Regions from separate parts of the Streptomyces roseofulvus genome, predicted to be linked through region 1. Evidence: riboswitches for the same ligand, from Rfam matches in the RefSeq annotation. Region 1 holds a riboswitch; each other region holds the start of a gene.
The links. Region 1 has a riboswitch for cyclic di-AMP ahead of ABFY03_RS35260 (LysM peptidoglycan-binding domain-containing protein). Riboswitches for the same ligand answer to the same signal wherever they lie in the genome.
Positions count from the first base shown of each region.

Region 2: it holds a riboswitch for cyclic di-AMP, as region 1 does, so the genes downstream of both, ABFY03_RS27845 (M23 family metallopeptidase) here and ABFY03_RS35260 (LysM peptidoglycan-binding domain-containing protein) in region 1, are expected to answer to the same signal.
Region 3: it holds a riboswitch for cyclic di-AMP, as region 1 does, so the genes downstream of both, ABFY03_RS20125 (M23 family metallopeptidase) here and ABFY03_RS35260 (LysM peptidoglycan-binding domain-containing protein) in region 1, are expected to answer to the same signal.
Region 4: it holds a riboswitch for cyclic di-AMP, as region 1 does, so the genes downstream of both, ABFY03_RS30575 (M23 family metallopeptidase) here and ABFY03_RS35260 (LysM peptidoglycan-binding domain-containing protein) in region 1, are expected to answer to the same signal.

Region 1 covers NZ_BAAAWE010000001.1:7,647,241-7,654,277, forward strand. Annotated here, with positions in the region: gene ABFY03_RS35240 (SpoIIE family protein phosphatase) at 1-1,435, opposite strand, end outside; gene ABFY03_RS35245 (alpha/beta fold hydrolase) at 1,660-2,424, shown strand; gene ABFY03_RS35250 (universal stress protein) at 2,566-3,489, shown strand; gene ABFY03_RS35255 (phosphoribosyltransferase family protein) at 3,620-4,924, shown strand; gene ABFY03_RS35260 (LysM peptidoglycan-binding domain-containing protein) at 4,918-5,823, opposite strand; cyclic di-AMP (ydaO/yuaA leader) riboswitch at 5,826-5,985, opposite strand; gene ABFY03_RS35265 (DUF6197 family protein) at 6,332-6,973, shown strand; gene ABFY03_RS35270 (phosphocholine-specific phospholipase C) at 7,023-7,037, opposite strand, start outside.
Region 2 covers NZ_BAAAWE010000001.1:6,020,190-6,027,226, forward strand. Annotated here, with positions in the region: gene ABFY03_RS27830 (DNA gyrase/topoisomerase IV subunit A) at 1-2,108, opposite strand, end outside; gene ABFY03_RS27835 (M16 family metallopeptidase) at 2,290-3,636, shown strand; gene ABFY03_RS27840 (M16 family metallopeptidase) at 3,663-5,027, shown strand; cyclic di-AMP (ydaO/yuaA leader) riboswitch at 5,226-5,387, shown strand; gene ABFY03_RS27845 (M23 family metallopeptidase) at 5,396-6,166, shown strand; gene ABFY03_RS27850 (GntR family transcriptional regulator) at 6,358-7,037, shown strand, end outside.
Region 3 covers NZ_BAAAWE010000001.1:4,369,183-4,376,219, forward strand. Annotated here, with positions in the region: gene ABFY03_RS20100 (MerR family transcriptional regulator) at 1-149, shown strand, start outside; gene ABFY03_RS20105 (hypothetical protein) at 259-681, shown strand; gene ABFY03_RS20110 (PLP-dependent cysteine synthase family protein) at 765-1,826, shown strand; gene ABFY03_RS20115 (MFS transporter) at 1,823-3,064, shown strand; gene ABFY03_RS20120 (PP2C family protein-serine/threonine phosphatase) at 3,171-4,418, shown strand; cyclic di-AMP (ydaO/yuaA leader) riboswitch at 4,650-4,799, shown strand; gene ABFY03_RS20125 (M23 family metallopeptidase) at 4,811-6,025, shown strand; gene ABFY03_RS20130 (aldo/keto reductase) at 6,097-7,037, shown strand, end outside.
Region 4 covers NZ_BAAAWE010000001.1:6,621,891-6,628,927, reverse strand. Annotated here, with positions in the region: gene ABFY03_RS30595 (STM4013/SEN3800 family hydrolase) at 1-135, shown strand, start outside; gene ABFY03_RS30590 (STM4012 family radical SAM protein) at 132-1,469, shown strand; gene ABFY03_RS30585 (STM4011 family radical SAM protein) at 1,478-2,341, shown strand; gene ABFY03_RS30580 (SGNH/GDSL hydrolase family protein) at 2,328-3,131, opposite strand; gene ABFY03_RS30575 (M23 family metallopeptidase) at 3,293-4,270, opposite strand; cyclic di-AMP (ydaO/yuaA leader) riboswitch at 4,275-4,438, opposite strand; gene ABFY03_RS30570 (tyrosine-protein phosphatase) at 4,827-5,651, shown strand; gene ABFY03_RS30565 (DUF6126 family protein) at 5,670-5,834, opposite strand; gene ABFY03_RS30560 (helix-turn-helix domain-containing protein) at 5,855-6,484, opposite strand; gene ABFY03_RS30555 (aspartate aminotransferase family protein) at 6,573-7,037, opposite strand, start outside.

The sequences.
Region 1 (7,037 bases):
CGCTGAGCAGGTAGATCGCCAGCTGCCGCCCGCCGAACGCCGGCAGCAGCTCCTCGGTGACCACCGCCGACACCTGCCGCGCCGTCACCGCCTCCGTGAGCGCGATCGCCAGCGCCACCGGACGGTACAGCGACGACCCGCGGGTGCCCTCGGAGCCGAGCCCGTCACCGGCCCGCGGCGAGGGCTCCGGCGCCGGGACCGCGTCCGGTTCCGGGGCCTCCTCCGGGACCAGCACCATGGTCACGCCGTCCCGGCCGGGGTGCAGCGACACCGACAGCCACCGGCCCTGCTCGGGGCGGGCCAGGAACCGCACCGGCTCCGACGACAGCAGCGCGGCCCTCAGCTGCTCCTCGTGGAACGGGTGGGCGAACCACGGCAGCGCCTCCCACAGCGGCCGTCCCGCGAGCGCCCCGCGCGGGCGCCCGAGCAGTCGCTCGGTGCGCTCGTTGACGTAGGTGATCCGGCCGAGCCGGTCGACGGCCAGGATGGCGCGCGGCAGCCGGTCGGTGGCGTCCGAGCCGATCAGCCCCGTGCCCAGGTCGACCAGGGCGCCGGTCAGATGCCCGTGCCCGTCCGCGCCGACGAACCGCGAGCGCGCCGACACCTCCAGCAGGTGCAGTCCGCCGTCCGGCCCCTTCAGCCGCAGCCGCCGCACCGAGCCACCGCCGTCCGCGGAGCCCGTCCGGCGGGCCGCCGCCCACAGCGCGTAGCCGTCCTCCGGCTCCAGCCGGGAGGTGAGCGCCTCGATCGGCAGCGGGGAGGCGTCCGCGACGCCGAGGATGGCCCGCAGCCCGTCGTCCATGGTGACGGTCCCCGCCGCCAGGTCCCAGTCGAAGGAGCCGAACCGCACCGGCGGCACGGCGCCCGACGGCAGCTGGACGCAGATCGGTTCGCCCGGCCACCGCACCGGCGTCCCGCCCGCGACGAGATCCGCCAGGACCTCACCGAGGCGCAGCCCGGCCCGGGTCATCCGCTCCCGGTCCCGCGCGCCCACCGGCAGCCCGGGCGTCGGCGGCCGCAGCACCACCAGGACCCCGAACCGCTCCCGGCCGGCCACCACCGGGGCGTACAGCGACGCGAACGGGAAGGGCAGGCTCGCCACCAGCTGCGGGAACCGCCGCATCGACTCCTCGACGTCCGCCAGGTGCACCGGCTGCCCGGAGCGGTGCACCTCGGCGACCGGGAACGGGCGGTTGGTGTGCATCCGCGACCAGGGCCGGAACAGCTCGCCCGGCAGGCCCGCGAGGACCGAGAGCCGCAGCAGCCCCTCCGTACCGGACCGCAGGTACACCCCGCCGGCGTAGCCGCCGACCGCCTCGACGGCATCCGTCGCCGCCTCCGCCAGCGCCTGCGTCAGGGCCTGCGTCGGCGCGCCGGGGGGCGGGGCGTGCGGGGTCACACAGCCAGCATGCGCCCGCCGTGAAACCCGCCGCATCCCGGCGGAAGGGAACCGGCGCCGCCGCGAGCCGGGGTCCACGCGCGCGGGGAGGGCGCGCATCCGCCGGACGCGCCCACGCGCCCGTGCGGACGTCGCCCCGACGGCCCCGCCCCTGTTGACCGCGCGCTTCCGGACCGTCACACTCGGTCGTCGTCCACCGCCCGTCATCCGCGGCGGAGGGCACCACCAACCTCGTCACCACCTCGCGCGCAGGGGGCACCATGACCGGCCGGGTCCTTCCGTACGACGTCCACGGCGACGGCCCCGGGAGGGCCCTCGTCCTCCACAACTGGTTCGGCGACCGCAGCACCTTCGACCCGCTGCGCGCGCACCTCGACGCCTCGGCGGGCAGCTACGCCTTCGTCGACTGCCGCGGCTACGGCGAGGCCCGCGACACCGAAGGGGACTTCACCATGGAGGAGGTCGCCGCGGACGCGCTGGCCGTCGCCGACGACCTCGGCTGGGACTCCTTCTCCGTCATCGGCCACTCCATGGGCGGCAAGGCCGCCCAGCTGATGCTCCTCGACGCGCCGGACCGGGTCCGCTCGATCGTCGGCATCGCGCCCGTCGCCGCCTCCGGCTTCCCCCTCGACGAGGAGAGCCGGCAGCTGTTCGCCGGGGCCGCCGACGACCCGGCGCTGCGCCGGGTGATCATCGACCACACCACCGGCGGCCGGCACGCCGGCCCGTGGCTGGACGCGGTCGTCGACCGTTCGACGAGCCGCTCCTCCGCCGCCGCCTTCCGCGCCTATCTGGACTCCTGGTCCGGCGCCGACTTCCACGAGCGGGTCCGCGACAACCCCACGCCCGTGCTGCTCGTCGTCGGCGCGCACGACCCGGCGCTCGGCGCGGAGGCGATGGAGGCGACCTGGCTGCGCTGGTACCCCAACGCCCGCATGGAGGTCCTGGCGGACGCCGGACACTACCCGCCGGAGGAGGCGCCGAAGGACCTGGCCCGGGCCATCGAGGCGTTCCTCGCCGCCTGACCCCGTCCGAAGGGACCTTTCGCGGGGCCGCGCGGGACTTCCGGCCCGCGTGGCGCCCGGTCCGGCGGGCAGTCGACGGGTGTACTCGACCACGAGGCCGGCCGCGAGCGGCGGAACACCACCGGAAGGACGGAGCAAGCGATGGGGCGCAGCGAGGAACGGGCGACGACGGAGCGGAACGGACCCGCCGGGGCGGACGGCGGGCCGTTCGTCCTCGTCGGGACGGACGGCTCGCCGTCGGCGCTCCGGGCCGTGGAGGCGGCGGCGCGGGAGGCCGGGCAGCGCGGACTGCGGCTGGTCGTGGCGCACGCCTTCATCTGGCCGCTCTTCCGCGTCGACCTGGAGCCCTCCCTGTACGGGCCCACCGAGAGCGGGCTGCGGCGGCAGGCGCAGATCGTGCTGGACACGGCGGTGGCCCGGGCCCGGGCGGTCGCCCCCGGCACGGAGGTCTCCGGCGAGCTGATCTCCGGCGAACCGCTGGTGGTCCTCGCCACCCGGGCCCGGGGCGCGGACCTGGTGGTCGTCGGCAGCCGGGGCACCGGGGCCTTCGGCGCCGTGATGCTCGGCTCGGTCGCCGTCCACCTCGCCGCGCACGCCGAGTGCCCCGTCCTGGTGGTGCGCGGCCGGGAGGAGCCGGAGGGTCCGGTCGTCCTCGCGGTCGACGGCTCCCCGGACTCCGACGCGGCGGTCGACTTCGCCTTCGCGGAGGCGCGGGCGCGGGGCGCGGAGCTCGTCGCCGTCCACGCCTGGGCTCCCAGTTCCGGGCCGGCGGACCTCACCCCGCTCTTCCAGAGCGTCGAGGAGGTGCACGCGGAGGCCGGCCGCGTCCTCGACGCGGCGCTGGCCCGGGCCGCCGCGCGCCACCCGGAGACGAAGGCGGAGCCCCGGCTGCTGCGCGGCAGCCCCCGCGAGGTGCTGCTGGGGGAGAGCGAGGGCGCCCAGCTGGTCGTCATGGGTGCGCGGGGCCGCGGCGGCTTCGCCGGCCTGCTGCTCGGCTCCGTGAGCCAGGCGCTGCTCCACCACGCCCGCTGCCCCGTCGCGGTCGTGCGGAACACGGCGGGCTGAGGCGGACCCCGGACGTCGTCGGGTCCGCGGTGCCCCGGGTCCGGCCGGGCGGCAGGTGGGACCCTGGAGGTACGGGCCGGGCCTGACGGTCCTCGCGTGGGGGAATCGCCCATCGGGAAGGCGGCGCGCCATGTACTTCGCCGACCGTGTCGACGCGGGGCGGCAGCTCGCCGACCGCCTCGGCCACCTCAGGGACCACGACGTGGTCGTCCTCGGCCTGCCGCGCGGCGGCGTCCCGGTGGCGGCCGAGGTCGCGGAGGCCCTCGGTGCGCCGCTGGACGTCTGCCTCGTCCGCAAGCTGGGGGTGCCGAGCCGGCCCGAGCTGGCCATGGGGGCGATCGGGGAGGGCGGGGTGCGGGTCGTCAACGACGAGATCGTGCGGGGCGGCGGCGTGACCGCGCGGGAGCTGGAGGCGGTCGAGGAGCGGGAGCGGCGGGTCCTGGCCGACCGGGCCCGGAAGTACCGGGGCAGCCGCCGCCCCGTGCCGCTGGAGGGACGGACGGTGGTCGTCGTCGACGACGGGCTGGCCACCGGCGCGACGGCGCTGGCCGCCTGCCGGGCGGTACGGGCCGGGGGCGCCGCGCGGATCGTGCTCGCCGTGCCGGTGGCGCCGCGGGACTGGACGGCGCGGCTCGGGGGCGAGGCCGACGAGACGGTCGCCGTGCACACCCCGGCGGGGTTCACCGCGGTCGGCCAGTTCTACCGGGAGTTCGACCAGACTCCGGACGCCGAGGTGGTGGCCCTGCTCGACCGCAGCAGGGCGGAGGGCGCCCCGGTGGTCCGGGAGAGCTCCGTACGCATCCAGACCGGCGGTCCGGAGCTGCCGGGCGATCTGGCGGTGCCCGACGGGGCCGCCGGGCTGGTCCTGTTCGCGCACGGCAGCGGCAGCGGCCGGCACAGCCCCAGGAACCGGGCGGTGGCCGCCGCGCTGAACGGGGCGGGGCTCGGGACGCTCCTCTTCGACCTGCTCACGGAGGCCGAGGCGGCCGACCGGGCACGGGTCTTCGACACCCCGCTGCTCGCCGAACGGCTGGCCAGGGCCTCCGCCTGGGCGGCCGCGTGGCCCGAGACCGCGGCGCTGCCGCGGGGCTACTTCGGGGCGAGCACGGGCGCGGCCGCCGCGCTGTGGGCGGCGGCCGCGCCGGGCGACGACGTGGCCGCCGTGGTGTCCCGGGGCGGCCGGCCCGATCTGGCGGGGGAGCGGCTCGCCGCGGTGCGGGCGCCGACCCTGCTGATCGTCGGCGGGAGCGACTCCCTGGTCCTCGACCTCAACCGGCGTGCCCAGGAGCTGCTGCGCTGCGAGAGCCGGCTGGAGGTCGTGGCCGGCGCCGGCCACCTCTTCGAGGAGCCCGGCGCCCTGGAGGAGGTGGCGGAGCTGGCCACCGCCTGGTTCACCGGCCGCTTCGGGCCGGCGGCCGGCGGGGACGGTCAGTAGGCGCCGTTGACGTTGTCGATGGAGCCGTACCGGTCGGCCGCGTAGTTGCAGGCGGCGGTGATGTTCGCGACGGGGTCGTACGGGTCGAGCGAGGTGCCCGGCACGTGGTACGCCGCGAAGGTCGGGTCGATGACCTGGAGCAGGCCCTTGGAGGGGGTGCCCTTGACGGCGTTCGAGTCCCACAGGTTGATGGCGCGGGGGTTGCCGGAGGACTCGCGCATGACGTTGCGGAGGATGCCGTCGTACGAGCCGGGGATGCCGTAGCGGGCCATGACGTCGAGCGACTCGCGGATCCAGCCGTCGAGGTTGTCGGCGTACCGGGTGGCGGCGGCGGGCGCGGCCGTCACGGCGGCGGGCCGCGCCTGGGGCTGGGCCGCCCGGGTCTGGACGGCGGGGGTCGCGGTGCGGTTCGCGGAGCGGCTCGCCCGTTCGGCGGAACCGGCGGAGGCGGGCTTCGCGGTGCTCTTGCGGGCCTTCTTCTCCGGCGCCGGAGCGACCTTGGCGGAATCCCGACGAATCGTCAGTTCGAGGCCCGGGTGAATGAGTGACGGATTGTCACCGACGGCCGTCTTGTTCGCCCGGTAAAGCGCCTTCCAGCCGCCCTGAATTCCCTTTCGCTGGGCGATCAGGGAAAGCGAGTCGCCCTTCACCACGGTGTACGCGCGGGTGGCGGCCGGCGCGGTGGGAGCGGCCGTGGCGGCCTGCGCGGCGGCGGTGGTCCCGGCGGTGGGAGCGGCGACGGCGGCGGCCGGTGCGGCGGCCCGCGCGACGGGCTCGGCGCCGGCGGTGGCGGGGACGACCAGGGGCAGGGCGAGGGCGACTCCGCCGGTGCCCGCGAAGGCGAGACCTCGGGAGACGGGGCGGCGTCGGGGGCGGCGGTGCTTGCCGTGAGCGGGCATGACGGTTTCCTCTCCGGCGCCTGCGAGGTGAGCTGTCGGGTTCGGACGGGAGGTGTCCGGCCGCGCGCACGCGGCTTCACCCCGAGCCGTTCCGGAGGTCCGGACCGGCGGTGTGGTGGGTCCCCCGCTCCTGCCGTCGGGTGCAATGGGAGGTCTTTCGGGCGGTGGCAGGATTCGGCGGTCCGCCCGAATGGAGGTGACCGTAGGCGAGAAATGCGGCGGGGAACAAGACGCGTAAACGCGGGAAGGGGAAAGGGAAAGATCGCCGGGCCGGAATTCAAGATCGCGCGGCGCCGCGGTCGTCCCGGAATCCCTTGCGCCGTGCGGATTCTGACGGGAGGGGGCGTGCGGGGGACGGGGGGAAAGTGAGTCGCGTCACGGGGTGTGCAATGTCCGAATAGGGCGTCTGATTCCTTTCGCGGAACAGTGCGTGGTAATGCCCGAGGGTGGGGGTGACATGCGAGGCGCGTTCGCCGCAAAGCGGACATTCATCGCCAATGATGGGGGAATGTCCTCACCTGTCCCGCTTTCCCTCGCTCTGCCGGACTCCGCCCCGGACCCCGACGCCCTCGACCGCGAGGCGGCCCGGCTCTACGAGAGCGCCGCCTGGGAGCGGCTGCTCGCGCCCGTGCCGGCCGACCCGGACCCCGCGCCGGCCGCGCCGGAGCCTGCCCCCGAGGCGTGGCGAAGGCTGCTCTCCGCCCCCGTCGACCGGCTCGTGGCCGAGGCGCTCGACGCGCTGCCGGCGGCCCCGCCCGCCGAACGCCCGCTGCCCGGCAGGATCGGGGCCGCGCTCCCGGACCGGCTGCACGCCTGGCGCCGGATCGGCAGCCCGGACGTCCGCCCCTCCGTCCACCTGGCGTACGCCCGCCGGGTCCTGACCGAGTGGGGCTGGCAGAACACCCCGTACAAGCTGCGGGACAGGCGCGGCGCCCGGTGCGTCTGCGGCGCGCTGCTCGCCGCCCACCGGCTCGGCCACGGCAGCGCCTCGACCATGAACGAGGCCGGCGCCTGGATCATGACCGAGCTGCGGTCCCGCGGCTGGCACGGGCTCATCGGGCCCTGGAACCGCGTCCCGGGCCGGACCGCCGAGGACGCGCTCGCGCTCCTCGACGCCACGATCCGGCGCGCGGCCCTCGCCGGGCGCTGACCCCCGCCCTGCCCCGCCCGGCGCTCGGAGCCGGGCGGGGCGCGGGCGGTCAGCCGGTGACGCT
Region 2 (7,037 bases), 1.6 Mb from region 1:
AGCTTGATGCCCGCCATGCCGCCGGCCGGGCGGCCCTGCGGCCGCACCTGGCTCGCCGGGTAGCGCAGCAGCTGCGCGTCGGAGGTGATGAAGACCAGGTCCTCCTCGCCCGTCCGCAGCTCGGTCGCGCCGACGATCCGGTCACCGTCCTTGAGGGTGATGACCTCCAGCTCGTCCTTGTTCGCCGGATAGTCCGGCACCACCCGCTTGACCACGCCCTGCAGGGTGCCGAGCGCCAGACCGGGCGAGGACTCGTCCAGGGTGGTCAGGCAGACCACCGTCTCGTCCGCCTCCAGGGACAGGAACTCGCTCAGCGGCGCGCCGCCCGCCAGATTCGGCGCGGCGACCGTGTCCGGCAGCTGCGGCAGGTCGATCACGGCCAGCCGCAGCAGCCGGCCCGCGGAGGTCACCGCGCCCACGTCGCCGCGCTGGGTGGCCGCCACCGACGAGACGATGACGTCGTGCTTGGCCCGCTTGGCGTCCGCCTCGGCCGGCGGCAGCTCCGCCGAGACCGTCCGGGCGAGCAGCCCGGTCGAGGAGAGCAGCACCCGGCACGGGTCGTCCGCGACCTCCAGCGGGACGGCCGAGACGGGCGCGCCCGCCGACTCCAGGAGGACCGTCCGCCGGTCGGTGGCGAACTTCTTCGCGACCGCGGCCAGCTCCGCCGAGACCAGCTTGCGCAGCTCGGAGTCGGACTCCAGGATCCCGGTCAGTTCGTCGATCTCGCCGGTCAGCCGGTCCCGCTCGGTCTCCAGCTCCAGGCGGTCGAACTTGGTGAGCCGGCGCAGCGGGGTGTCCAGGATGTACTGGGTCTGGACCTCGCTCAGCGAGAAGCGCTCCATCAGGCGCTCCTTCGCCTGCGCCGAGTTCTCGCTCTCCCGGATGAGCCGGATGACCTCGTCGATGTCGAGGAGGGCGACCAGCAGGCCCTCGACCAGGTGGAGCCGGTCGCGCTTCTTGCCGCGGCGGAACTCGGAGCGGCGGCGGACCACCTCGAAGCGGTGGTCGAGGTAGACCTCCAGGAGCTCCTTGAGGCCGAGGGTGAGCGGCTGGCCGTCCACCAGGGCCACGTTGTTGATGCCGAAGGACTCCTCCATCGGCGTCAGCTTGTAGAGCTGCTCCAGGACGGCCTCGGGCACGAAGCCGTTCTTGATCTCGATGACCAGGCGGAGCCCGTGGGCCCGGTCGGTGAGGTCCTTGACGTCGGCGATGCCCTGGAGCTTCTTCGAGCCGACCAGGTCCTTGATCTTGGAGATGACCTTCTCGGGGCCGACCGTGAAGGGCAGTTCGGTGACGACGATGCCCTTGCGGCGGGCCGTCACCGTCTCCACCGACGTGGTGGCGCGGATCTTGAAGGTGCCGCGGCCCGACTCGTACGCGTCCCGGATGCCGTTCAGGCCGACGATCCGGCCGCCGGTCGGCAGGTCGGGGCCGGGCACGAAGCGCATCAGCGCGTCCAGGTCCGCGTTCGGGTACCGGATCAGGTGGCGGGCGGCCGCGATCACCTCGCCGAGGTTGTGCGGCGGCATGTTGGTCGCCATGCCGACCGCGATGCCGGAGGCGCCGTTCACCAGCAGGTTCGGGTACGCGGCGGGGAGCGCGACCGGCTCCTGCTCCTGGCCGTCGTAGTTGGGCGCGAAGTCGACCGTGTCCTCGTCGATGGACTCGGTCATCAGCAGCGCGGCCGGGGCCATCCGCGACTCGGTGTACCGCATCGCGGCCGGCGGGTCGTCGTTGCCCAGCGAGCCGAAGTTGCCGTGGCCGTCGACCAGCGGCACGCGCATGGAGAAGGGCTGCGCCATGCGGACCATGGCGTCGTAGATCGAGGCGTCGCCGTGCGGGTGCAGCTTGCCCATCACCTCGCCGACCACGCGGGCGCACTTGACGAACCCGCGGTCCGGGCGGAGGCCCATCTCGTTCATCTGGTAGACGATGCGCCGCTGTACCGGCTTCATGCCGTCGCGGGCGTCGGGCAGCGCGCGCGAGTAGATGACCGAGTAGGCGTACTCGAGGAAGGAGCCCTGCATCTCGTCGACGACGTCGATGTCGAGGATCCTCTCCTCGTACGCGTCGTCCGGCGGCGGTGTCTTCGTGCTGCGGCGGGCCATCGCGGCTGCGGCTCCTTCTCCGACAAAGCTTGATCTGACGCGGACCATTGTGGACCGTGCCACCGACAGCGCGGACCGCGACCCGGACGAGGGACATCTCCGGGGTCGGGGAACTTCGCCAGGTGTCGGCGCGCTTGCATACAGTGGCAGGACTTTTCGTACCGCGATCGAAGGGACGTACATGCCCATGGGTCACACGGCCACGGCCGAGGCCGGCTCCGGCGGCCTGACAGCGACCGAGCACCGGCTGGCGAACGGCCTGAGGGTGGTGCTCTCGGAGGACCACCTGACCCCGGTCGCCGCGGTCTGCCTCTGGTACGACGTCGGCTCGCGCCACGAGGTCGCGGGCCGCACCGGCCTCGCCCACCTCTTCGAGCACCTGATGTTCCAGGGCTCGAAGCAGGTCCACGGCAACGGGCACTTCGAGCTCGTCCAGGCCGCGGGCGGCTCGCTCAACGGCACGACGAGCTTCGAGCGCACCAACTACTTCGAGACCATGCCCGCCCACCAGCTGGAGCTCGCGCTCTGGCTGGAGGCCGACCGGATGGGCTCGCTGCTCGCCGCCCTCGACGACGAGTCGATGGAGAACCAGCGCGACGTCGTGAAGAACGAGCGCCGCCAGCGGTACGACAACGTGCCGTACGGCACCGCCTTCGAGAAGCTCACCGCGCTCGCGTACCCCGAGGGCCACCCGTACCACCACACCCCCATCGGCTCGATGGCGGACCTGGACGCGGCCACCCTGGAGGACGCGCGGACCTTCTTCCGCACCTACTACGCGCCCAACAACGCGGTGCTGTCGGTCGTCGGCGACATCGACCCGGAGCAGACGCTCGCCTGGGTCGAGAAGTACTTCGGCTCCATCCCCGGCCACGACGGCAAGCCCGCCCCGCGCGACGGCGCCCTCCCGGACGTCATCGGCGAGCAGCTGCGCGAGGTCGTCGTCGAGGAGGTCCCGGCCCGCGCCCTGATGGCCGCCTACCGGCTGCCCGAGGACGGCACGCGCGCGTGCGACGCCGCCGACCTCGCCCTCACCGTGCTCGGCGGCGGCGAGTCCTCCCGCCTGCACAACCGGCTGGTCCGCCGCGACCGCACGGCCGTCGCCGCCGGCTTCGGTCTGCTCCGGCTCGCCGGCGCCCCGTCGCTCGGCTGGCTCGACGTCAAGACGTCCGGCGGCGTCGAGGTCCCCGCCATCGAGGCCGCCGTCGACGAGGAGCTCGCCCGCTTCGCCGCCGAGGGCCCGACCGCCGAGGAGATGGAGCGCGCCCAGGCCCAGCTGGAGCGCGAATGGCTCGACCGGCTCGGCACGGTCGCCGGCCGCGCGGACGAACTGTGCCGGTTCGCCGTGCTGTTCGGCGACCCGCAGCTCGCCCTGACCGCCGTCGACCGGGTCCTCGCGGTCACCGCCGACGAGGTCCGCGAGGTGGCCGCGGCCCGGCTCCGCCCCGACAACCGGGCGGTGCTGGTGTACGAGCCGGCGGAGACCGGCGCCGAAGACAGCGACGAGGAAGAGGGAGCGGACCAGTGACGGACACCGCCCAGCCCCTGACCAGCATGGAGTTCCACCCGCAGCCGCAGGCCGGCCAGGCCAGGCCGTGGGCCTTCCCGGCCCCCGAGCGCGGCACGCTCGACAACGGGCTGACCGTGCTGCGCTGCCACCGTCCCGGCCAGCAGGTCGTCGCCGTCGAGATCTTCTTCGACGCGCCGCTGGACGCCGAGCCCGAGGGCCTCGACGGCGTCGCCACCATCATGGCGCGCGCCCTCTCCGAGGGGACCACCGAGCGCGGCGCCGAGGAGTTCGCGGCCGAGCTGGAGCGCTGCGGCGCCTCCCTCGACGCCCACGCGGACCACCCCGGCGTCCGGGTCTCCCTGGAGGTCCCGGTCTCCCGCCTCCCCAAGGCCCTCGCGCTCGTCTCCGAGGCCCTGACCTCCCCGGCCTTCGACGCCGACGAGGTCAAGCGCCTGGTCGCCAACCGGCTCGACGAGATCCCGCACGAGGCGGCCAACCCGAACCGCCGCGCGGCCAAGCAGCTCTACAAGGAGCTCTTCCCGGCCGGCACCCGGCTGTCCCGGCCGCGCCAGGGCACCGAGGAGACGGTGGAGGCCATCGACGCCGCCGCCGTCCGCGCCTTCTACGACGCCCACCTGCGTCCCTCGGCCGCCACCGCGGTCGTCGTCGGCGACCTCACCGGCGTCGACCTGGACGCGGTCCTCGCCGACACGCTCGGCCGCTGGACCGGCGAGCCGGCCGCGCCGCGCCCGATGCAGCCGATCACCGCCGACGACACCGGACGGGTCGTCATCGTCGACCGCCCCGGCGCCGTCCAGACCCAGCTGCTCATCGGCCGGATCGGACCGGACCGCCACGACGCCGTCTGGGCCGCGCAGGTCCTCGGCGTCTACTGCCTCGGCGGCACCCTGACGTCCCGTCTGGACGCCGTCCTGCGCGAGGAGAAGGGGTACACGTACGGCGTGCGCGCCTTCGGGCAGGTGCTCCGCTCGGACGGCGAGGGGCACGGCGCCTCGCTGCTCGCCATCAGCGGCTCGGTCGACACCCCGAACACCGGCCCCGCACTGGAGGACCTGTGGAAGGTGCTCCGCACGCTGGCCGAGGGCGGATTGACCGACGCCGAGCGGGACGTCGCGGTGCAGAACCTGGTGGGCGTGGCCCCGCTCAAGTACGAGACGGCGGCCTCGGTCGCCGGGACCCTCTCCGACCAGGTCGAGCAGCATCTGCCCGACGACTACCAGGCCCGGCTGTACGCGCGCCTCGCCGAGACCGGCACGGTCGAGGCCACGGCCGCCGTCGTCAGCGCCTTCCCGGTGGACCGGCTGGTCACCGTGCTGGTGGGCGACGCCGCGCAGATCGAGGAGCCCGTGCGGGCCCTCGGCATCGGCGAGGTGACCGTGGTGAGCTGACGCTCCGTCGGCCCCGGGCGGAGGTCTCCGATGCGGTGAAGCATCGGAGACCTCCGCTTTGTCCGTTATGGCGTTAAGTGTGATCGTATGACCTGTGGCATGTCTTACAAAAGGGCGCGTCTGTTTGGCGATCGCCATCCGTCCGGCCTAGCGTCGATCCGGCTGTCCGGCCGACGCACGCGCCGCATCCGCGGCACCGGACAGTCATCGCCGAGTCCCCGTCAGGCGCGAGCCTGGGGAGCCGGGGACCCATGCAGTCCCTGGGGTGAATCGGACGCCTTCGCCCGCGCGGAGGGGCCCGTAGGAGACCTTCCTGCTCCGAACCCGTCAGCTAACCCGGTAGGCGAGAAGGAAGGAAAGGAACCGTCTTGGCGTTCACCCGTGCCACCGGGAAGCATCGTGGTGCGAGCCGACTGGCTCGCCGCAGCGCCGGCATCGCCGGCGTGGCCGCCCTCGCCGCCACCGGCGTCGTCGGCACCCTCGCCTCTCCGGCGCTCGCCGCCGACACGGACGACCGTTCCGCCGAGGACACCGGCCTCATGAAGGTGATCGCCGACGAGTCCATCGCCGACCAGATCAACGCGCAGGCCGCCGCCCAGGAGCAGGAGGCCGCCGAGGCCGAGGCCCGGGCCAAGGCGCGCGCCGAGGCGAAGCGCAAGGCCGAGGCCCGCGCGAAGGAGATCCGCGAGGCCGAGGAGCGCGCCGCCCGCGAGGCCGAGCGCCGCCGGCTCGCCTCCTTCAACCTCCCGGTCGCCGGCTCGTACGTCTCCACCGGCTACAAGACCGGTGGCTCCCTCTGGTCCTCCGGCAGCCACTCCGGCGTCGACTTCCACGCCGCCTACGGCAGCTCGGTCGTCTCCGTCGGCTCCGGCACCGTCGTCGAGGCCGGCTGGGGCGGCGCGTACGGCAACAACATCGTGATCCGGATGAACGACGGCACGTACACCCAGTACGGCCACCTGTCGTCCATCGGCGTCTACGTCGGCCAGTCCGTCGAGCCCGGCCAGCAGATCGGCGTCTCCGGCTCGACCGGCAACTCGACCGGCCCGCACCTCCACTTCGAGGCCCGGACCACCGCCGAGTACGGCTCCGACATCAACCCCGTCGCGTACCTCCGCGCCCGCGGTGTCAGCCTCTGACCCGCCACCCCGCTCCGAAACGGCCCCGGCTCCCACGAGCCGGGGCCTTTTCGTCGCTCCGCGTCCGGTACGCCCGCTGCCGTGAACCGGCCGAATTCCGAGGGGGCATCGGAATTTCCGGCGCACTGCAATAGAGTCGCGGAAGAAGCCGCTCGAATTCGGGGCGCGCGGAGCGAATACGGAGGTCGGACATGCGGGTTCCCGCGCAATCGGTATGCACGGCGATCCGGGACGACATCGTCTCGGGGGTCTTCGAGCGCGGCAGCCGGCTCACCGAGGAACAGCTCGCCCGCCGCTACGGCGTCTCCCGCGTCCCGGTCCGCGAGGCCCTGCGCACCCTGGAGTCCGAGGGCTTCGTGGTGAGCCGCCGGCACGCGGGCGCCCATGTCGCCGAGCCCACCGACCAGGAGGCCGCCGACCTCCTCGACGTACGGGCGCTGCTCGAACCGCTCGGCGCCGCCCGGGCGGCCCAGCGGCGCACCGACGCCCACCTCAAGGTGCTGCGCGGCCTGGTCAGGCTGGGGCAGGAGCGGGCCCGCAGGGGGCAGGGGGAGGATCTGCGGGCGCTGGGCGGCTGGTTCCACGAGACGCTCGCGCAGGCGTCCGGCAGTCCCGCTCTGGCCGTCCTCCTCACCCAGCTGCGCCACAAGATCGCCTGGATGTACACGGTGGACCAGCCGGACCGGCCGGTCGACGCCTGGGCCGAGCACGGGGCGATCGTCGACGCCATCGCGCGCGGGGACGCCGAGCGGGCCCGCGCGCTGACCGCCCTGCACGCCGAACACGCGCTGCCGCTGCACCGGCTGAAAAGGCCGGAGCGCGGCCGTGTGAGGGTTTCGCAACATGCCGTCAACACGGCGAGCGTCCGGAA
Region 3 (7,037 bases), 3.3 Mb from region 1:
CCACCAGGCCGACGAAGGAGTACCTGATCGGGCTCGGCCAGATGTACGTGGACGACCCCCGGTTCACCCGGAACTACGACCGGCACGGCGAGGGCACCGCGATCCTGGTGCGCGACGCCCTGAAGGTGTGGGCCGAGCGGAACCTGTGATCCGCCCCGCGCGCGCCCCGCGTCCGAAGTAAGCGCTGGCCGAAACCGTCCCGCTCCGCGCCTGTCCCTTTGCCCGGACGCGAATGCGGAACGTAACGTCGTGAGCGCCATGCGTGACACGAGTGTGCCGATCGGGCGAGGAGCAGCAGGAGGACGGGCGCCCGTCCTCCTGCTGCTCCTCGCGCTCGTCGCGCTCTTCGCGGGGCTCTGCCACGGAGTCCCCGCCGACGCGGCGCCCGCCGCGGCCGGGCACCCGGCCACCGGCGCGGCCGTCGCCGAGGCCGGCCCCGTCCACGGGCCCGGCCCGCACGGCTGCGGGCAGGGCGGCGAGGGCCACGCGGCCGAGCTGCCGCTCTCCGCGCAGACGGCCGCCGCCCCGCAGCTCGACCCGCCGGGCGCCGGCGCGGCCGTCACCGCCGACCGCGCCGGCGCGCTGCCGCCGGCGGCGGAGCGGCGGCACGCGCGCACCCGCGCGGGGCCCTGCCCCGCACCCGGACGCCTGCTCATCGCCCTCGGAGTGGACCGGAACTGAGCCGACGCTCGCCCCCGCGACCGTCAGGCCCCTTCCGGCGCACCACCCACTCCGAGGACGTACCCGCACCCATGCACGCCCCCATGCCCCTGCACGCGCCCGTGCCCGCCCCCCTGCCCCCGCACGCGTCCGCGCGTCCCCATCCCACCGTCGGCAACACGCCCGTGCTGTGGACCGACGACGGCTACTGGGCCAAGCTCGAAGGCTTCAACGCCGGCGGGATCAAGGACCGTCCGGCGCTCCACATGGTCGAGGAGGCCCGCCGCCGCGGCGATCTGCGGCCCGGCGCCCCCGTCGTCGAGTCGACCTCCGGCACCCTCGGCCTCGGGCTCGCCCTCGCCGGGGTGCTCCACGGCCACCCCGTGCACGTCGTCACCGACCCCGGCCTGGAGCCGATCGTCGAGCGGATGCTTGTCGCCCACGGCGCCACCGTGCACGTCGTCACCGAACCCCACCCGCGCGGCGGCTGGCAGCAGGCCCGCAAGGACCGGGTCGCCGAACTCCTCGCCCGCCTCGACGGCGCCTGGTGGCCCGACCAGTACGGGAACCCCGACAACCCCGCCGCCTACGCCGGGCTCGCCGCCGAACTGTCCGGGCAGCTCGACCGGATCGACGTCCTCGTCTGCGCGGTCGGCACCGGCGGCCACTCGGCCGGCATCGCCCGCGCGCTGCGGGCCACCAGCAGCCCGGCCCTGGAACTCGTCGGAGTCGACTCGATCCGCTCCACCGTCTTCGGCCTGCCCGCCGGGGAACGGCTGATGCGCGGCCTCGGCTCCTCCATCCATCCGGCCAACGTCGACCACGCCGCCTTCGACGAGGTCCACTGGGTGGCCCCGGCGGAGGCGGTCCGCTCGGCCCGCCGGCTCGCCGCCCGTCAGTACGCCACCGGCGGCTGGAGCGTCGGCGCCGTCGCCCTGGTGGCCGGCTGGCTGGCCCGCACACGCCCGCGCGGCACCCGGATCGCCGCCGTCTTCCCCGACGGACCCCAGCGCTACTTCGACACCGTCTTCAACGACGCCTACTGCGCCGAGCACGGCCTCCTCGACGGACCCGTACGGGACGAACCGGCCGTCTACGAGGGGCCGGACGGGATCGAGGAGTGGACCCGGCGGGTCCTGGACCGGCGGGCGGGTGCGGCCCGATGAGCACCGCGCGCACCCCCACCGCCGCTCCGCCGGCGCCCCGCGGCGGCCTGTGGCGGCGGAGCCGCACCTTCGGCCCGGCCGTCCGGCTCCTCTTCCTCAACCAGCTCACCATCAACCTCGGCTTCTACATGCTGATGCCGTACCTGGCCGCCCACCTGGCCGACGGGCTCGGCATGGCCGCCTGGACGGTCGGGCTCGTCCTCGGCGTCCGGAACCTCTCCCAGCAGGGCATGTTCCTCGTCGGCGGGGCGCTCGCCGACCGGTTCGGCTTCAAGCCGCTCATCGTCGCGGGCTGCGCCCTGCGCACCCTCGGCTTCGGCGGGCTCGCCCTCGCCCAGTCGCTGCCCGTGCTCGTCGTCGCCTCGCTCGCCACCGGCCTCGCCGGCGCCCTCTTCAACCCGGCCGTGCGCGCGTGCCTGGCGGCGGAGGCGGGCGAGGAGCGCCGGGTGGAGGCGTTCGCCCTGTTCAACGCCTACTACCAGGCCGGCATCCTGCTCGGGCCGCTGGTCGGGGTGGCGCTCACCGGGGTGTCGTTCCGGCTGACGTGCGTGGTCGCCGCCCTGCTCTTCCTGGCGCTGACCCTGGTCCAGCTGCGGCACCTGCCGGTCTCGGCGGGCGGCGGGCGGCCGGAGCGGAAGGAGCAGGAGCGCGGGGCCCGGGGCCAGTTCCGTACCGTCCTCGGCAACCGGGTCTTCTGGCTCTTCTCGCTCGCCATGACCGGCTCGTACGTGCTGTCCTTCCAGGTCTATCTGGCGCTGCCGCTCGCGGCGGGCGGCACCGGCGTCACGACCGCGCTGTTCGTCGTCTCCGCGCTCGTCGCGCTCGCCGGGCAGCTGCGGATCACCGCCTGGTGCGCGGCCCGGCTCGACCGCGAGCGGAGCCTCGTCGCCGGGCTCGCGCTGATGGGCGGCGCCTTCCTGCTGCCGGCCCTGCTGGGCCGGGGCGCGCCGGCGCTGCTGCTGTGCGCGGCGGTCCTCGCGGTGGCGAACGCGGTGCTCTACCCGTACGAGATGGACACCGTCGTCGCGCTCTCCCGGGGCCGCTGGGTGGCCACCCACTACGGGCTCTACAACACCGTCTGCGGCATCGGGATCACCCTGGGGAACCTCGGGACGGGCGTGCTGCTCGACGTCACGGGATGGACGGCGGCGCCGTGGCTGGCGCTCTGCGGCGTCGGCCTGGCCTGCGCGGCGGCGGTCGCGGCGCTGGGCCGGGGCGGGCGGCTGCGGACCGGGTAGCGCCCGGGTACGCCGGTCGGCCCCCTGCCGGTCGCCCGCCGGCTCCGTCGCGGCGACCCTGGAAGGTGCGCGGCGGCAGGTCGGCGACCGGTCAGGAGTACTCAAGGTGACGCACCCTCGGGGAGCGGCGGGCGGTGGGCGGCGGGGCGGCCGGCCCGGCCGGCACATCGCCCGGCCCGCCGCGCCCCGGGGGCCGTACGGGGGCGACCCGCAGCCCCCCGCCACGCCGTTCGGGGCCACCCGCAGGTTCCTGCGGGCGCTGCCGCCGCTGATCATCGTCGGCGGGGTGTTCTTCGACCTGGCCACGCCGCCCGCGTACACGGCGGCGCCGCTCTTCTCCGCCGCCCCGCTGGTCGCGGCCCCGTTCTTCTCCCGGCTCACGACGCTGCTGACCGGGATCGCGGCGATCCTGGCCTCGGTCGGGCTGCACGCGTACAACGACACGCTCTCCGACGTGCCCTCGCTGACCGAGACCCTGACCGTGGTGACCGTCTCGGCGCTGGCGATGCTGATCAACCTGGTGGTGCGGCGCAGCGGGGAGCGGCTGGCGTCGGCGCGGGTGATCGCGGAGGCCGCGCAGCGGGCGGTGCTGCCGATGCCGGCGGAGCGGATCGCGGGGCTCCAGTGCGCGGCCCGGTACGAGGCGGCGCAGGCGGACGCGTTCATCGGCGGCGACCTGTTCGCGGTGCAGGACTCCCCGCACGGGGTGCGGCTGGTGGTCGGGGACGTACGGGGCAAGGGCATGGACGCGGTGGAGGCGGTGGCCGTCGTCATCGGCGCCTTCCGGGAGGCGGCCGAGCAGGAGGCGACCCTGGAAGGGGTGGCGCAGCGGCTCGAACGCGCGCTCACGCGGGAGGGGGCCCGGCGCGAGGGGCTGGACGCCTTCGAGGGGTTCACGACCGCGGTGCTCGCCGAGATCCCGCGCGAGGGGGAGAGCGTCCGCCTTGTGAACCGGGGGCATCCGCCGCCGCTGCTGCTGTTCGGGGACGGGCGCCTGGAGACGATCGAGCCGACCGAGCCGGCGCTGCCGCTCGGGATGGGGGAGCTGTCGGTCTGGCCGGACCGGGCCGACGAGCGGGCGTACCCGCCGGGCGCGACGCTGCTCTTCTTCACCGACGGCCTGTCGGAGGCGCGGGACGCGTACGGCGTCTTCTACGATCCGGCGGCGCGGCTCGCGGGGGCGGTCTTCCCGGGGCCGCAGGAGCTGCTCGACGCGCTCGTCGACGACGTGCGGCGGCACACCGGCGGGCGGTCGACCGACGACATGGCGCTGCTCGCGGTGAGCCGGCCGGCGGCCGGGGCCCCGGAGCGGCGGCGGACGATGCCGGTGGTGCCGCCCGGGCCGGCGGGCTGACGGGACCGGGCCGGCCCTCACCGTCCGTGGTCGGGAGATGCCTCAGCGATAACAATTGACATAACGTCAGATTCTCGGGGCGTGCCGGGACCTCACTGAAGGGGGGTCAACTCGGGCGAATCCCTGCCAATTCAATGAATGATCAAGAGGAACGGCTTGGAATCGGACCACCGTGTCTATTAACGTTCGATAACGCAGCGCGGTCGTCCCAGCCGTCGCAAGAGGCGGCTCCGTGCGCACGTGCCGAATCCCGAAAGGGAACCGGGGAACCATCCCTTGGGGTGAATCGGGCCCCTCGCACCCCCCGTGCGAACACGCCCGTAGGAGACCTTCCTGCTCCGAACCCGTCAGCTAACCCGGTAGGCGAGAAGGAAGGAAAGGAGCGCGCCCCCGTGGCGTCCAACACCCCCGTACCCGGAGCCCCCTTCGACCCCTTCGGCGGCCCGGGTGCCGTCGGCGCGGACGACCCGGCCGGCGCAGTGTCGGGCGCGAGCGCGTACGACACCGCCTCCTTCACCCCCGCTCCCGGGGAGTGGAACCCGACCGAGGGCTCCCTGCGCGCCGAGAGCCGCGCCGGCGGCCGGCACCGGGTCGTGAAGCAGCGCTCCAACTTCGCCCGCTCCTCCACCGTCCTCGGCGTCGGCGTCATCGCCGCCGTCGGCGCGGGCGGCCTCGCCACCGCGCAGGAGAAGCCCCCGGTCGCGATCTCGCTCCCGGACCTCCCCGACCTGGGCCTCCCGGACGCCCACGACCTGCCCGGCGTCGGCGCCCTGCTGCCCGGCGGCGAGGAGACCACCGAGACGCAGGACTCCGCGCCGGTCGCCACCGGCGGCGCGGCCGCGAAGCCGCTCACCTCGATCACGTACACCGCCCCGGCCGACACCGCCGCCTCCGGCACCGCCGCCGCGGAGCGCACCGCCTCCGCCGCCGACGCCGGCGAGGCCCTGCGCGCCCGCATCCTCCAGCAGGCCGAACAGCAGCAGCAGGCCGCCGTCGACGCCGAGAAGCTGGCCGCCGAGAAGGCCGCCGCCGAGAAGGCCGCGGCGGACGCCGCCGCCCAGGCCGAGGCCGCCGCCAAGGCCGAGGCCGAGGCGAAGGCCAAGGCGGAGGCGGAAGCCGAGGCGAAGCGACTCGCCGAGGAGAAGGCCGAGGCCGAGCGGATCGCCGCCGAGAAGGCCGAGGCCGAGCGGCTCGCCCAGCTGGCCGCCAGCTACTCGATGCCGCTCTCCTCGTACACGCTCACCTCCACCTACATGCAGTCCGGCTCGATGTGGTCCTCCGGCTACCACACGGGCCTCGACTTCGCCGCCCCCACCGGCACCCCGCTCAAGGCGGTGCACGGCGGCACCATCACCTCCGCCGGCTGGTCGGGCTCGTACGGCTACCGGATCGTCCTGCAGCTGGAGGACGGCACCGAGATCTGGTACTGCCACCTCTCCTCCATGACCGTCGCCGCCGGCCAGACCGTCGGCACCGGCGAGACCATCGGCCGCGTCGGCGCCACCGGCAACGTCACCGGGCCCCACCTCCACATGGAGGTCCACACCCCGGACGGCTCGGGCATCGACCCGGCGGAGTGGCTGCGGTCCAAGGGCCTGACGGTCTGAGCCCGCTTTCCGGCCGGGGTTCAGGCTCCCCGACCGGAATACGCCCGGCGGTGCACGGAGTTGAGCTCGGCATGACCTCGACTCTGCGCCCGCTGGGCACTTCCGACCTGCGCGTCTTCCCGCTCGCCCTCGGCGGCAACGTCTTCGGCTGGAGCGCCGACGAGGAGCGGTCGTTCGCCGTCCTCGACGCGTACGCGGCCGCCGGCGGCAACTTCGTGGACACCGCCGACGTCTATTCGGAGTGGGTCGACGGCAACGAGGGCGGCGAGTCCGAGACGATCATCGGCCGCTGGCTGGCCGCCCGGGGCAACCGCTCCGACATCGTCGTCGCCACCAAGGTCGGCGCCCACTCCCCGCTCAAGGGGCTCTCCGCCGCCACCATCAAGGCCGGCGCGGAGGAGTCCCTGCGCCGCCTCGGCACCGACCACATCGACCTCTACTACACCCACTTCGACGACGAGTCGGTCCCGGTGGAGGAGATCGTCACCGCCCTCGACCAGCTCGTGAAGGACGGGAAGGTGCGGGCCGTCGCCGCCTCCAACATCTCCCCGGAGCGGCTGCGGGCCTCCCTCGACTTCGCCGAGGCCGAGGGCCTCGCCCGCTACGTGGCGCTCCAGCCCGAGTACAACCTCGTGGCGCGCGAGAAGTACGAGGGCCCGCTCCTGGACACCGCCGCCGGCGCGGGCCTCGCCGCCGTCCCGTACTACGGCCTCGCCTCCGGCTTCCTCACCGGCAAGTACCGGCCGGGCCGGACCGTCGAGAGCGTCCGCGCCGCCCGGGCGTCCGCCCTCGCCGAGACCGCGCGCGGACAGGCCGTTCTCGCCGCCCTCGACGAGGTCGCCGAGGCCCACGGCGCCGAGCCCGCCACCGTCGCCCTCGCCTGGCTCGCCTCCCGCCCCACCGTCGCCGCGCCGATCGCCTCGGCCCGCACGGTCGAACAGGTGCCGGCGCTGGTCGCGGTCGCCGACCTGACCCTGACGGCGGACGAGATCGCCCGCCTCACGGCGGCGTC
Region 4 (7,037 bases), 1.0 Mb from region 1:
ATCGTCTGCTCGGACCACGGCACGGCCTACGGCGACGACGGGTTCACGGGTCACCGGCTCGGCCACGAGGTGGTGTGGACGGTGCCGTACGCGCAGTTCACGCTGGCCGGTCCCCGGGAAGGAGCCGCCGCGTGACCGGCGCCCCGCACCCGCGTCCGTACCGCTCGTACGTGTACGCCTACCCGCACAAGACGGCGTACCGGCCGCTGCCCGAGCGGCCGGAGCTGGCCGCGCTGTGGGCGGACGAGCCGAAGGACGCCCTCTCGCTCTACGCGCACATACCCTTCTGCGAGGTCCGCTGCGGCTTCTGCAACCTCTTCACCCGGATCGGCGCCCCGGACGAGCTGACGACCCGCTATCTCGACGCCCTCGACCGGCAGGCCGTGGCGGTCCGGGAGGCGCTGGGCGACGCGGCGCCGGTGCGGTTCGCGACGGCGGCGTTCGGCGGCGGCACCCCCACCTTCCTGACCGCCGCCGAACTGGAGCGGCTCTGCGACATCGCCGAGCACCGCATGGGGGCGGACCTGCGGGCGGTGCCGCTCTCCGTGGAGACCTCGCCGGCCACCGCCACCGCCGACCGGCTCGCGGTCCTCGCCGCGCGCGGCGCGACCCGGCTCAGCATCGGCGTGCAGAGCTTCGTGGACGCCGAGGCGCGGGCGGCGGTCCGGCCGCAGCGCCGCGCGGACGTGGAGGCGGCGCTCGGCCGGATCCGGGACGCCGGGGTGCCGGTGCTCAACATCGACCTCATCTACGGGATCGACGGGCAGACCGACGAGTCCTGGCGGTACTCGCTGGACGCGGCGCTCGCCTGGCGGCCCGAGGAGCTGTACCTGTACCCGCTGTACGTGCGGCCGCTGACCGGGCTGGGCCGCACGGCCCCCGCCGAGTCGGACCGGGAGTGGGACGAGCGGCGGCTCCGGCTCTACCGGCGGGGCCGCGACCACCTCCTGGCGCACGGCTACGAGCAGGTGTCGATGCGGATGTTCCGGCGGGCGGACGCGGGCCCGGCCGGGCCGGACGACTACGCCTGCCAGACGGACGGCATGATCGGCCTGGGCTGCGGCGCCCGTTCGTACACCGCGGCGCTGCACTACTCCTTCGACTACGCGGTGGACATGCGGGAGATCCGCTCGATCATCGACGCCTACACGGAGACCGCCGACTTCTCGCGGGCCGAGGTGGGCCGGTGGGTGGACGCGGGCGAGGCGCGCCGCCGCCACCTCCTCCAGTCGCTGCTCCAGGCAGAGGGGATGGAGCTCGCCGGGTACGAGAAGCGGTTCGGCTCGGGGGCGTACGAGGACTTCGGTCCGGAGCTGGAGCGGTTCGCCGGGTACGGCTGGCTGGACGGGTCGGCGCCGGACGGGCTGCTGCGGCTTTCGCCGGAGGGCCTCGCGCACTCGGACGGGCTCGGTCCCGAGCTGTTCTCCCCCGCCGTACGGGCCGCGATGGCCGCGTACGAGCCGAAGTAGGGGCGGGCGTGGACCTGACGCTGCTGTACCGGGGGCCGCTCGCCTCCTGCGACTACGACTGCCCGTACTGCCCGTTCGCCAAGCGGCGGGACAGCCCGGAGACGCTGCGGGCGGACCGGGCGGCGCTGGAGCGGTTCACCGGCTGGGCGGCCGGGCAGGCCGGGGACCGGCTGCGGATCCTCTTCACCCCGTGGGGGGAGGGGCTGGTCCGCTCCTGGTACCGGCGGGCGATGGTCGAGCTGTCGCGGCTGCCGCACGTGGAGCGGGTGGCCATCCAGACCAATCTGAGCTGCCGGACCTCGTGGCTCGACGAGGCCGACCTCGGCACGCTGGCCCTGTGGTGCACGTACCACCCGGGTCAGACCCCGTACGACCGCTTCCTCGGCAAGGCGCTCGACCTGGCGGCCCGCGGCGTCCGGTTCAGCGTGGGCGTCGTCGGCCTGCCCGAGCACCACGGGGAGGCGCTGCGGCTGCGGGCGGCGCTGCCGGACCACGTCTACCTGTGGGTGAACGCCGCCGAGGGGCACACGTACACCGACGCGGAGGCGGCGGCGTGGACGGGGGTCGACCCGCTCTTCCCGTACAGCAGGCATCCGCACCGCTCGGCGGGGCTGCCCTGCCGGACCGGCGCGTCGGTGGTGTCGGTGGACGGCGCCGGGACGGTGCGGCGCTGCCACTTCGTCCCGGCGGAGCTGGGCAATCTGTACGACGGCTCGTACCGGGCCGCGCTGCGGCCGCGCGCCTGCCCGCTCGCCGTCTGCGACTGCCACATCGGCTACGTCCACCTGGAGACGCTGCCGCTGTACGACGTGTTCGCCGGCGGGGTCCTGGAGCGGATCCCCGCCGGCCGCCCCTGGACTACAGGGGCATGAGGTCGGGGCGCTTCGCCTCGACGTGGTCGCCGGAGCTCTCGCCGCGCAGCCGCCGGCCGATCCACGGCACCAGGTACTCGCGCGCCCACAGGATGTCGTCCCGGCGGACCTCCAGCGGGCCGCGGGCGGGCAGCGGCGGCCACTCCTGGTCGGGGTCGGCGGGCACCGGCAGGCCGAGGACCTGGGCGGCGCGCAGCGCGACCCGGGTGTGCCCCTCGGGCGAGAGGTGCAGCCGGTCGTCGTCCCAGGCGCGCCGGTCCTGGACCGACCTCAGCGACCACAGGTCGAGGACCGGGCAGTCGTAGCGGTCGGCGATGGCCCGGACGTGGGCGGTGTACGTGGCGATCTTGCCGCGCAGGTGCTTGAGCACGGGCACGTCGCGGGTGTCGAAGCCGGTGGTGACCATCACGGTGCCGACGGCGGAGGTGAGGTCGCGCACGGCCCGCTCGAAGCGCTCGGCGACGTCGTCGGGGTCGGTGCCGGGGCGGATGATGTCGTTGCCGCCGGCGCAGAAGGTCACCAGGTCGGGGGCGAGCTCCTTCGCCCGGGGGACCTGCTCCTCCACGATCTGGTCGAGGAGGCGCCCGCGGACGGCCAGATTGGCGTAGCGGAAGTCCTCGTGGTCCGGCAGCTGGTCGGCGAGGAGCACCGCGAAGCGGTCCGCCCAGCCGACGTAGGTCCCGTCGGGGCCGGGGTCGCCGACGCCCTCCGTGAAGCTGTCACCGATCGCCGCGTACGACCCGAACGAACCGAACGCCTGCTTGTCTGTTTCTCTCGAATCGTCTGCCACGGCAGGACATCCTTCCGTTTCGGATGTGACCTACGCGACCGTAAGGAGGGGTTGACGGCGGGTGATATATGCCACCGCTAAAGAAATGGCCAAAGCCGGAATAGGGCGAAGGCCCGGCACCAGGGGTGCCGGGCCTTCGTGCGGCCGTTCGGCCGGACGGGTCAGAGGGAGACGCCGTGCTGGCGCAGGTAGGCCAGCGGGTCGATGTCCGAGCCGTAGCTCGGCGAGGTGCGGATCTCGAAGTGCAGGTGCGGGCCGGTGGAGTTGCCCGTGGAGCCGGAGAGGCCGATCTGCTGGCCGCCGCTGACCGACTGGCCGGCGGAGACGGAGAGGGAGGAGAGGTGGGCGTACTGCGAGTAGTTGCCGTCGGCGTGCTGGATGACGACCTCGTTGCCGTACGCGCCGCTCCAGCCGGCGGAGACGACCGTGCCGGCGCCGACGGCGCGGACGGTGGTGCCGGAGGAGGCGATGAAGTCGGCGCCGGTGTGGTAGCCGGAGGACCACATGGAGCCGGAGGCGCGGTACGGGGTGGAGATGCCGCCGGAGACGGGGGCGACCCAGCCCGAGGACGCGGCCGGCTGGGCGGCGGCGGCCGGGGCGGCGGCGCGCTCGGTGGAGCGCGAGGCGCGGGTCTGCTCGGTGGCCTTCGCCTCGGCCTTCGGGGCCGCCTTGACCGCGGCCTTCGGGGCGGCCTTGCGCTCGGCCTTCGGGGCGGCCTTGACCGCGGCCTTCGGGGCGGCGGCCTTGGCGGGGTTCTTGGCGCCGAGGGTGAGCTTCATGCCCGGGAGGATGAGCGAGGGGTTCTCGCCGACGACCTGGCGGTTGTCCGCGTAGAGCTTCTGCCAGCCGCCGGCGACGTCGTGCTCGGCGGCGATCTTGGACAGGTAGTCGCCGGCGACGACGGAGTACGTCTTCGGGGCGGCGGCCTTCGCGGCCGGGGCGGCGGCGGGGGCCTGGACGTGGGCGGCGGCGCTCACGACGGTGCCGGAGACGGCGGCCGGGGCGGCCTGCTCGGCGGCGTGGGCTCCGGTGGCGCCGATGAACGGCAGGGCGACGACGGCGCCACCGGTGCCGGCGGCGACCAGGCCACGGGTGATGAGGGTGGACTTCTGGCGGCGGTGCTTACCCTTCGCGGGCATGGCGAATTCCTCTCCGGCGCCTGCGAGGTGAGCTGTCGGGTTCGGACTGGAGATGCCCGGCCGCGCTTCTCACGCGGCTTCACCCCGAGCCGTCCTGCGTCGCGGGACCGGCGTACTTCCTTGGGTCCCCCGCTCCTGCCGTGCGATGGGATGGGGTCGAATTCCGGACGGTGGCAGGATTCGGCGGTCCGACCGGATTGACGGCGACGCTAGACGAGCGGGGTCGGCGCGAACAAGCCGCGGAATTCACCGGGCATTCCGGGGCGATCTTCGGGCCCGGAATTCCGGTCACCCTCCGTCGATGACGGCCCCTCGATTCCCTTTTCGAGGACGGGAATTGGACCGGGCGGTCGGCCACGATCCGTCACTTCTATGACGCTGCTCACGCACTGAATGCCATCTCCCCCTCAACCAGGGCGCGTTACCCCAACCATCGCAATACGGACAGATCACCCATTACCGTCCAGGGGGGTGCGCCGCACCCCCGCTCCCGGCGATGATTGCAGGGGGAACCGATCCGTCCCGGCCCCGCGAACGCCTACCCCCTGGAGCATCCGTGACGCAGCAGCTGCCGCAGGTCCAGTCGCCCCTCGAACCCGGCGAGCCCGAGCTCGCGGAGGTCCGCAACTTCCGGGACGTGGGCGGCCTGCCGACGACGGACGGACGCACCGTCCGCCCCGGCGCCCTGTTCCGCAGCGGCCACCTCGCCGACGCCACCGAGTCCGACGCGGCCTTCCTGGCCGGCCTCGGCCTGCACACCGTCTTCGACTTCCGCAACGCCGCCGACGCCAAGGTGGAGGGGCCCGACGTCGAGCTCCCGGGCGTGCGGAACGTGAACATACCGCTGAGCGACCCGGCCGACGGCAAGGAGTTCTGGCGGATGGTCCGGGAGGGCGACCTCGACACGCTGCGCGGCCTGCTGGGCGACGGCAAGGCGGCGGAGCGGATGCGGAGCTCGTACCGCCGGATGATCGTGGAGCGGACCGCCGAGCACAGCCGGGTGCTGCACGCCCTCGCCGAGGACTCGGTCCCGGCCCTGATGCACTGCGCGGCCGGCAAGGACCGCGCCGGGCTCTCGATCGCGATCACCCTGCTCGCGCTGGGCGTGGAGCGCGCGGCCATCGAGGCCGACTACGTGAAGTCCGACGCCCCGCACCGCCGCTACAAGGTGCGCCGCAGCTCCACCGCCCGGGACGCGATGGCGCCCGAGGTGATGGAGCTGCTGAGCCCGCTCTTCGACGCGCGGGTGGAATACCTGCGGGCCGCCTTCGAGACGATCGACGCGACCTGGGGTTCCGTGGACGTCTACCTCGCGGAGGGCCTGAAGCTGGCGCCCGAGACCCGCGAGCGGCTGCGGGAGCGGTTCCTCACGGAGGCGTGAGGAACCGCCCGGGACCGGCTACTGGTTCTGCCCGCCGAGCATGAAGAGCAGGTAGAGGAAGCCGGCGAAGAGGTGACCGGCGATCAGGTACGCGAAGAGGCGGAGCACCAGCCCCTTGGGGAACTTGCCCTCCCCGCGCTCCTCGCCGGTGACCGGGGCGGAATGCACTGACTTGTCGGACATGTCGGTCAACCCTTCGGGGCTCAGACGGGATGCGGGGCGCCGCCGCCCAGGCACAGCTCGGCGGCGGGGCTCTGCAGCAGGGTGTGGACGAAGAGCACCTCGGCGCCGGCGCGGCCGGCCGCGCCGATCCGGTGCGGGGTGAGCGAGTCGAAGTGCGCGCTGTCCCCGGGATCGAGCAGGTGCACGGTCTCGCCGAGCGCGAGCCGGACCTGCCCGTCGAGGACGTGCAGCCACTCCTCGCCGGGGTGCACGCGCACGATGTCGGCGCGGGTGGCGTACGGCACGTGGACGCGCAGGCACTGCATCGCCCGGCCGGCGCCGCCGGCCTGCCGGTAGACCCAGCCGTCGGCCTCGACCGGCTCCGAGCGGCCGGCCCGGATCACCGGGTCGCGCTCGGGCGGGGTCTCCCCCAGCAGCTCGGCGACCGTCGTACCGTAGATACGGGCGAGGGCCAGCAGCATCGGCAGCGAGGGTTGCCGGTTCCCGGTCTCGAGCCGCGAGAGGTGGGCCGGGGAGAGTCCGGCCCGCTGGGCGGCGGCCTCCAGGGTGAGCCCCCGGCGCCGGCGCAGGGCCCGCAGCTGCGGGGCGACGTCGGGCACCAGATCGGGGGCGGCGGTTTCCGGGGCGGGGCCCCGGGGGACGTGGTCCATGCGTCCATTCCGCCAGGAACGTGCCTCTGAGGCAAGTTTCTTGCCTCAGAGGCAAAAGGCGACAGGGTCAGCTCCCGGGAGCGACCGCTCAGCGCTGCGCGACCGCCTGCTTGACCAGCGTCTTCCCGAAGTCCCAGAGCAGCCCCCCGCCACCGTGGGCGTCCTCCATGACCGCCGTGAAGGCGGTGACGAAGCGGTCCACGTCCGCCTCGTCGATCACCAGCGGCGGGATCAGCTTGATCACCTCCAGATGGTCGCCGGAGACCTGGGTGAGGATCCGGTGCCGCTGGAGCAGCGGCACCACCACCATCTGCGCGAAGAGCCCCTTCCGGGCCGTCTGGAGCATCGCCCACCGGCCGCGCAGCCCCAGCGAGCTCGGCCGGCCGAACTCGATCCCGATCATCAGACCCCGGCCGCGCACCGCGTGCAGCAGCTCGTACCGGGGCACCAGCTCCTCCAGGCGGCTCTTCAGCAGCCCGCCGACCCGCCGCACGTGCGCGACCGTCCCCTCGGACTCCATCACCGAGAGCACCGCGAGCCCGGCCGCCATCGC